2 regions of the Pseudoduganella sp. R-34 genome follow, and region 2 is predicted to be linked to the other one. Evidence: riboswitches for the same ligand, from Rfam matches in the RefSeq annotation. Region 2 holds a riboswitch; the other holds the start of a gene.
The links. Region 2 has a riboswitch for thiamine pyrophosphate ahead of ACN9MW_RS22010 (TonB-dependent siderophore receptor). Riboswitches for the same ligand answer to the same signal wherever they lie in the genome.

Region 1: another riboswitch for thiamine pyrophosphate. It lies ahead of thiC (phosphomethylpyrimidine synthase ThiC); the one in region 2 lies ahead of ACN9MW_RS22010 (TonB-dependent siderophore receptor).

The regions. Positions count from the first base shown of each region.
Region 1 is NZ_CP184572.1:1,467,265-1,471,675, reverse strand. Features, by position in the region: gene ACN9MW_RS06835 (thiazole synthase) at 1-357, opposite strand, end outside; gene thiS (sulfur carrier protein ThiS) at 374-577, opposite strand; gene thiC (phosphomethylpyrimidine synthase ThiC) at 574-2,433, opposite strand; TPP riboswitch at 2,511-2,622, opposite strand; gene ACN9MW_RS06820 (hypothetical protein) at 2,680-3,297, shown strand; gene ACN9MW_RS06815 (DUF4382 domain-containing protein) at 3,466-4,411, shown strand, end outside.
Region 2 is NZ_CP184572.1:4,815,674-4,820,084, forward strand. Features, by position in the region: gene ACN9MW_RS21990 (GFA family protein) at 1-292, opposite strand, end outside; gene ACN9MW_RS21995 (Imm26 family immunity protein) at 303-761, opposite strand; gene ACN9MW_RS22000 (ferritin) at 871-1,173, opposite strand; gene ACN9MW_RS22005 (iron-containing alcohol dehydrogenase) at 1,299-2,462, shown strand; TPP riboswitch at 2,470-2,568, shown strand; gene ACN9MW_RS22010 (TonB-dependent siderophore receptor) at 2,642-4,411, shown strand, end outside.

The sequences.
Region 1 (4,411 bases), 3.3 Mb from region 2:
GGTTTCCGGCATGTTCGGGAACAGGGTCTTCTCGTCGCCCAGCACTTCCAGCTTGACCAGCTTGTGGCCGTTCAGCAGCTCGCGCGCCATCTGCAGCGTGTACACGGCGTCCTGCGCCGTGTAGCAGCCGGCCGTATTCGGCAGGATGGTGAATTCGTGCGGCGGCACATGGTCCAGCAGGCTGGGCGCTTGCGGGTCCTGGCCGATGTTGACGCGGCGGATCGCCACCGTAATGATTTCCGCGCCCGCCGCCAGCGTGGCTTCGCGGGTCTGCGGCAGGTCCTTGTACTTGCCGCTGCCGACCAGCAGGCGCGAGTTGTATTCCTTGCCTGCGATAACCAATGGTTTGTCTTGCATTTGCAGTCTCCCCTTTTTAGCCCCCGCCGATGGCGCGGACGATGTCTACTTTATCGTTGTGGTTGAGCGCGACCTGCGGCCAGCGCTGGCGCGGGACTACCTGGCGGTTGACCGCCAGCGCCAGCGCCTGGCCGGTCAGCTCGAGCGAATCGATCAGCTGGTCCAGCGTCTGCTGCGGCGGCACCGCATGCGCGGCGCCATTCAGTTCAATCTCGATCATGCTTGCTCGCGGTAGATGTTCGCGCCGCCCTTGACGAACTCGATCGATTTTTCCTGCATGCCCTTGGCAGCGAAGTCGCGCACTTCCTGCGTGATCTTCATCGAGCAGAAATGCGGGCCGCACATGGAGCAGAAGTGCGCCACCTTGGCCGAATCCTTCGGCAGGGTCTCGTCGTGGAATTCGCGCGCGCGGTCCGGGTCCAGGCCCAGGTTGAACTGGTCTTCCCAGCGGAATTCAAAGCGCGCCAGCGACAGCGCGTTGTCGCGGATCTGCGCGCCCGGATGGCCCTTCGCCAGGTCCGCCGCGTGAGCCGCGATCTTGTAGGTGATGATGCCTTCCTTGACGTCGGCCTTGTTCGGCAGGCCCAGGTGCTCCTTCGGCGTCACGTAGCACAGCATGGCGGTGCCGTACCAGCCGATCTGCGCGGCGCCGATGCCGGAGGTGATGTGGTCGTAGCCCGGCGCGATATCGGTGGTCAACGGGCCCAGGGTGTAGAACGGCGCCTCGCTGCACTGTTCCAGCTGCAGGTCCATGTTCTCCTTGATGAGCTGCATCGGCACGTGGCCAGGGCCTTCGATCATCACCTGCACGTCGTGCTTCCAGGCGATTTGCGTCAGTTCGCCCAGGGTTTTCAGCTCGCCCAGCTGCGCCGCATCGTTGGCATCCCACACCGAGCCGGGACGCAAGCCGTCGCCCAGCGAGAAGCTCACGTCGTAGGCCTTCATGATTTCGCAGATCTCTTCGAAGTGCGTGTACAGGAAGTTTTCCTGATGGTGCGCCAGGCACCACTTGGCCATGATCGAACCGCCGCGCGACACGATGCCGGTCATGCGGTTGGCCGTCAGCGGCACGTAGCGCAGCAGCACGCCGGCGTGGATGGTGAAGTAGTCGACGCCCTGCTCCGCCTGTTCGATCAGGGTGTCGCGGAAGATTTCCCAGGTCAGGTCTTCGGCCTTGCCGTTCACCTTTTCCAGCGCCTGGTAGATTGGCACGGTGCCGATCGGCACCGGCGAGTTGCGCACGATCCACTCGCGCGTTTCGTGGATATGCTTGCCGGTGGACAGGTCCATCACGGTGTCGCCGCCCCAGCGGATGGCCCAGGTCATCTTCTCCACTTCCTCCCCGATCGAGGAGGTGACGGCGGAGTTGCCGATATTGGCGTTGATCTTGACCAGGAAATTGCGGCCAATGATCATCGGCTCCAGTTCCGGGTGGTTGATGTTGGCTGGGATGATGGCGCGGCCGCGGGCAATTTCCTGGCGCACGAATTCCGGCGTGATCTCCTCAGGGATGGCGGCGCCGAACGATTCGCCACGGTGCTGGCGGCCCAGCAGGTCGGCCATGCGCTGGCCCTTCTCGCCCTGGGCACGCAGGCCGGCCAGGTATTCCTTGCGGCGCAGGTTTTCGCGGATCGCCACGTATTCCATTTCCGGCGTGACGATGCCCTGGCGCGCGTAGTGCATCTGCGTTACGTTGCGGCCGGCCTGGGCGCGGCGCGGCTGGCGGTGCAGCTCGAAGCGCAGCGCGTCGAGCTTTTGGTCGGCCAGGCGCAGGCGGCCGTAATCGGAAGTCGGGCCGGCCAGCAATTCGGTGTCGTCGCGCTCGGCGATCCAGGCGGCGCGCGGCGTGCCCAAACCCTTGCGAATGTCGATGGTGGCGTCCGGATCGCTGTACGGGCCGGAGCAATCGTACACGGTGACCGGTGCGTTGTCGCCGGACAGGCTGATTTCGCGCATCGGCACGCGCAGGTCCGGGCGGCTACCGGTAACATAGATCTTGCGGGAATTCGGCAGCGGGGTAACGGCTGCGGAGTCGACCTCGGCCTGGGCGGCGAGGAAGGTTGGATTGGCGTTCATTTTGGCTCCTTTGTTGGCGCAGGAGCCAGCAAAGGAGGTTAGGTTGCGCTTGCGGTTGCGCCGTGTAGGCGCAGCCGCTGCGTATCCTGAAGCTTCCCTTCGCTGGCATTATCCAGATCAGGTTCGGAGGGTATTTCTCACCCGCGCACCCGGTATCGAACCGCGCGCACAGGACCCCTAGCGTGTGCCACCTTTCGGCAGCGAGCGGATTATATCTATAATCGGTGCGCATTAAAAGGAGACCGGATGCGATATGTAGTATTCCTGGCAGCGATGGCTGCGCAGGCCGCCATGGCGGCGCCAGGCGCCGATGCGCGCGCCCCAACGCTGGCCGAGCAGCGCTCGTTCGAACAGTTCATGCAGCGCACCGCGCCGGGCGCGCCCGTTCCGCCGCTGCGCATTGAGCGCGGACACGATGGAAGAAAATGGATTGCCAGCGCTAGCAGCGACGCGCCGCCGGTGCGCCTGGTGCTGCCGCTGTGCCGCGTCACGCGCACCCGCTACGCACAGCAGGCCGACGACAGCTGGAGCGCCGACAGCAGCCAGCATGTCTGGATTCACCACACCACCAGCTGCGGCACGCCGCCGGCCACGATGGTCGAACTGCGCGCGCCACTGCCCGAGATCGACATGCTGCGCCTGATCCAGGCCCAGGGCGAACTGCTGCAGCGCGCTCGCCTGCTCATGGCCGGCAACACCAGTTGCGCACCAACGCGCTCGCGCAATTTCCAGTTGCGCGCACTGGGCCGCAGTCCCGATGGCATGTTCCTGCTTGCTTACGAAAGCGATATCGGCAGCAAGGTAGACGTGACGGTGCGGCCGTCGCGCGCGGAGCTCACCGCGTGGAATGTCAACTGCCCATAGGAGTGCGGGATGGCTGTGTTGCCATGCGCCAACACAAGGCGGAACCGCTCAGTTACTTGCCATCTGCAAGTGTAACAATTCGTTACTATGTGCGTAATCGCACATAGCGTTTTTCCTCTCGGTTCCGATAATGGAAGAGCACCAATAACTACTTCGAGAGGCAACACCATGAACTCCAAAGTCTCCCTGCTTCCACTCGCACTGACATCCCTCTTGCTCTCGGCCTGCGGCGGCGGTGGCGGCGGCGACGCCCCGCCGGTCCAGACCATGGGCACCCTGGGCGTGTCGATTACCGACGCACCGGCCTGCGGCTTCGATGCCGTCAACGTGACGGTCAACAAAGTACGCGTCAACACAAGCGCGACCGCCAGCGACACCGACAGCGGCTGGACCGACATCACCCTGTCGCCCGGCAAGAAAATCAACCTGCTGAACCTGACCAACGGCACCCTGGATGCACTGGGCCAGACCTCGTTGGCAGCAGGCCGCTACAACCAGGTGCGCCTGGTACTGGACCCGAACACCGGCAACGCGACTGCCAACTCCGTGGTCCTCAGCGGCACCACCACCGAGATCTCGCTCGACACCCCGAGCGCGGTCCAGTCCGGCATCAAGATGAATGCCGACTTCACCGTGGAAGCGGGCCAGCGCTACGACCTGGTGATGGATTTCGACGCCTGCAAATCCATCGTCACCAAGGGCAATGGCAAGTACGCGCTGAAACCGGTCGTTAAAGTGATCCCGACTGCACTGAACGGCATCAGCGGCTTCGTTGCCACGTCGACGCTGTCCGACGGCGTCACCGTCAGCGCCCAGCAAAACGGCGCCGTGGTGGCGGCGACGGTGCCAAGCGCCACCGGTGAATTCGTGCTGCCACGCCTGCCTCTCGGTAACTACGACGTGGTGATCACCTCCAACACCCACGCGGCCTACGTGGTGGGCGGCGTGCCAGTGACCTCCACCACCGGCATGGTCCCGATCAGCACCACCGGCGCGCCCTTCACCCTGGCCAACACCAGCCTGATGGGCTCGATCAGCGGCACCGCGACGCTGACCCCGGCCAGCGCCACGGAATCGGCCCTGGTCTCGGCCAAGCAAGCCATTACCGGCGGCC
Region 2 (4,411 bases):
GATCGTCCAGGCTGGCGGTGGTGATGTCCAGTTCGCCGGGCGTGCTGTCATCGGCAAAGGTGAGGTGGGTGCCGCAGACGCCGCAGAATTCGCGCGTCACGCCGGGGCTGGAATGGTAGATGGCGGGCTTGCCGCGCACATAGCGAAACTGTGTGCGCGGTACGCTGAACCAGGCCACGCTTGGCGCGCCGAACAGGCGGCGGCACATCGAACAATGGCACCAGGTGCAATTCAACACCGGCGCGTCTGCCTCATACTGCACTGCGCCGCAAAAACAGCCGCCCGTGTACATAGGGATCTCCCTACTCCAGCAATTTGGTCATGAGCAGTTCCGCCGAGCCGTAGCCAAACAGCGAATCGCTCTCCAACCCCTCCGTGTCGTATGGCACGGACACTTCGCGCTCCGGCTTGGCCGGATCGTCGCCGTACGTTGCCTGCCAGGCGCGCTTCAAGGCATCGGCGCGGCGGATGAACATCGGCACCGGCCAGTCGATGCGCTGGAAACCGATGGTATTGCCGATCACCGGCCAGCGCCCGTTGGCCAACGCGATGTCGCCGGTACGGATCACCTTCAGCGCATCGTTCGCCTTCAGCTGCTGCACGTCCGCCAGGGTCGGCAGCGTCCAGTGGGTCGGCCCGAACAGGTAGGCCAGCATGACCTTTCCTTGCGGTGACAGGCGGGCCACCAGTCCGGTGGCATAGCCGCCATTTCTAAGCGGGATGGCAAACCAGCTGCCCTCCCGGTACGGCTGCAACTTCATCGACTTCCTTTCTCGAAGTCGGGGTCAGGTCTGGCAATCGGACACGGGCTCGACCGTAGGCGTCGCCTACGGTCGAGCCCGTGTCCGATTGCCAGACCTGACCCCGACTTTAATCACCATAGTGGTACTGCGCGGCGATCGGTCCCGCCTTGAACAGCGCTTCCTTCATTTCCTTGTCCATTTTCGGGTCGCGCCGGCGCACCCATTCCAGCAGCATTGCGATCTGCTTGCGCGTGGAATCGCGGTGGCTGGCCATGACCAGCTTCAGCTCGGGGTCGGTGCACGTTTCGATGCGCTGGTTTTGCAAGTCCAGCATCTCGATCTTCTCACTCAACGACGTTAGCGCCCGGTGCATGTCCAGCACCTGGGCATTCAAATAGTCGCGCGGCTCGACCACGTGTTCCTGTGTCATCTCACTCTCCTTAGGCATGCGGGTACACGCATTGTCAGCCTGCGGCGCGGATTTCTCAAGTGTAGCAAGGCGTCCTGCGGGGTGTCGCACGGATGGGCGAGATTTGCGCGATAATGCCCGGCACTATGCAAAACTTTGAATTCCACAATCCAACCCGTGTCATCTTCGGCGTGGGTCAAATTGCCTCCTTGGCAAAACATATTCCTTCCAATGCACGCGTATTGATGCTCTACGGTGGCGGCAGCATCAAGTCGAACGGCACGTACGACGAAGTGCGCGCGGCCCTGGCAGATCACACCGTGCTCGAGTTCTCCGGCATCGAGCCAAATCCGCGCTATGAAACCTTGATGGAAGCAGTCGAGCTGATCCACCGCGAAAACATCGATTTCCTGCTGGCTGTAGGCGGCGGTTCTGTTGTCGACGGCACAAAATTTGTTGCCGCGGCGGCGGCATATGACGGCGATGCCTGGGACATCCTGAAAATCGGCGGCAAAGTGATCAAGGCTGCCCTGCCCTTTGGCGCCGTACTGACCCTGCCGGCTACCGGCTCGGAAATGAATAGCGCCAGCGTGATCAGCCGCGCCGAGACAAAGGAAAAGCGCGCCTTCATGAGCCCGCATGTTTATCCGCGCTTCTCGGTGCTGGACCCGGCCAAGACCCTGACCCTGCCGCTGCGCCAGGTCGGCAACGGTGTGGTCGATGCCTTCGTCCACACCACCGAACAATACCTGACCTACCCGGCCAATGCGCCGGTACAGGACCGCTTTGCCGAAGGCTTGCTGCAAACGCTGCTGGAACTGGGCCCGCAAGTGCTGGCGCGCCCGGACGACGTGGAAGTACGCGCCAACATCATGTGGACCGCCACCATGGCGCTGAATGGCCTGATCGGCGTCGGCGTACCGCAGGACTGGGCGACCCACAGCATCGGCCACGAACTGACCGCGCTGTTTGGCCTCGACCATGCGCAGACGCTGGCGATAGTCCTGCCGGGCATCCTGCAGATTCGGCGCGAAGCCAAGCGCGGCAAGCTGCTGCAGTATGCCGAACGTGTCTGGGGCCTGCATGCCGGCAAGGGCACCGACGATGAGCGCATCGACGCGGCCATCGGCAACACGCGCGCCTTCTTCGAGCAGATGGGCGTGCCGACCCGCTTGTCCGGCTACGGCCTGGGCGCGGAAGCGATCGACGCCACCGTCGCTGCCATGGAAGCTGCCGGCCTGACGGGCCTGGGCGAACGCCGCGATATCACGCCTGCCGACGTGCGCAAGGCGCTGCAACTGAGCCTGTAGTACAATACCGCCTCGCTAGGGGTCCTCGCGCATGTGCGCGGGGTGAGAAATACCCTCCGAACCTGATCTGGATAATGCCAGCGAAGGAAAGCGTAGATGGTTGAAGGCCCGCAGCCCCGGGGCCTGCTCTCACCCTCGTGCTCTCCCGCTGGCGCATAACGTACAGCTTGAGCACAAACATGAATAGCACTCGCCTCACACTGGCCGCACTGGCCATTGCTTCCGCCTTCGCCCCTGCCGCCCATGCGCAGGACCAGAAAATGACCGAAGTGGTCATTACCGCCAACCGCGTGGCCGCCGAACGCGCGTCCGTGGCCGGTTTCAGCGACCAGCCCTTGCTGCTGACGCCTGCTTCCGTCACCGTACTGACTCGCGAACAGATTCAAGACCTGAACATCGGCACTACCACTGACGCCGTCAAGTACGACGCCAGCATCGGTGACGCGTACAACGCCGTTGGCTATGCCGAGCAGTTCTCGATTCGCGGCTTCAAGCTGAATAACGCCAACTCCTACCGCAAGGATGGCCATCCGATTTCCGGCGATACCCAGATCCCGCTGGAGAACAAGGAAAGCATCGAAGTGCTGCGCGGGCTGGCCGGCCTTCAGCAAGGCGTCGCGGCGCCAGGCGGCGTAGTGAACTACGTGACCAAGCGTCCAACCGAGAACAACCTGCGTTCCGTGCAGTTCAAAGTGAGCGAGCGTGGCTCCGTGCTGGGCACGGTGGACCTGGGCGGCCGGTTCGAAGATAGCCGCTTCGGCTACCGTTTCAATGCTGCGGGTGAACGCATGCGCTCCATCATCAAGGGCGCGAACGGCCATCGCAGCTTCGTATCCGGCGCTTTCGATTTCCGCATCAGCCCTCAGGCGTTGCTGCAAATCGATGCCGATTACCAGAAGAAGTCGCAGAAGTCGGCGCCAGGCTTCCAACTGATCGGCGGTACCAATCTGCCGGTGGTCGATGCTGACACGTTCCTGAATGACCAGCCTTGGGCCAAGCCGGTGGAGACTGAATCCAGCAATATCGGCGTCAACTTCCAGTACCAGCTGTCGCCCGAGTGGAAAGCCACCCTGAGCGCCAACCAGCACCGCTTCAAGCGCGACGACTACACGGCCTTCCCATACGGCTGTGAGAACGAGTTGTTGTGGCCAGGCTATTGCACCAATGGCGACTACGATGTTTACGATTACCGCAGCCTTGGTGAAAAGAAGAAGCCGCTGTCTGCCAAGGCGCTGTTGAATGGCCGCTTCGCGACCGGTTCGATTCGCCATGAACTGACTGCCGGCCTGTCCTTCTTCAGCAACCACGAGAGCTGGGGCGATTACGTATACGAGAAAGCAGGCGTCAGCAATATCTATCACCCAGTTGCAGTGCCAATGACCGACAAGCAGGTTGGCCCGGTTTCCGAGCGCCGCAATGATCATGAGCGTTCCGCCTTTGTGCAGGATGTCATCGGCCTGACCGATCAGCTGGCGCTGCATGCCGGCGTGCGTTACGCTTCCCTGCGCCGCAATGAGGTTGACGTGGTCCCGGTTCGCGAGAATTTCTGGCTGCCGAATGTGTCGCTGGTATTCAGCCCGACCGCCAAGCTGTCCTACTATGCGAACTACGCCCAAGGCCTGCAGTACGGTGGCGTAGCCCCACTCGGCACTTCCAACTACCCGCACGCCCTGGCGCCGGGCAAGTCCAAGCAGGTGGAACTGGGCGCGAAGGCTGAAATCAACGGCATCTCCCTGTCGACCGCGCTGTATCAGATCGATCAGGGCCTGGAGTTTACCGACCCGGTTTCCAACGCATTCGTGCGCAGCGGCCAGGAACGTCATCGCGGCCTGGAATTTACTGCGCAAGGCAAGGTGACTCGTGACCTGCTGCTGGGTGCTTCGATGGCGGCCATCCGCGCGAAGCAGGAAGACACCGGCCTGGCCGAACTCGATGGCAAGCGCGTGACC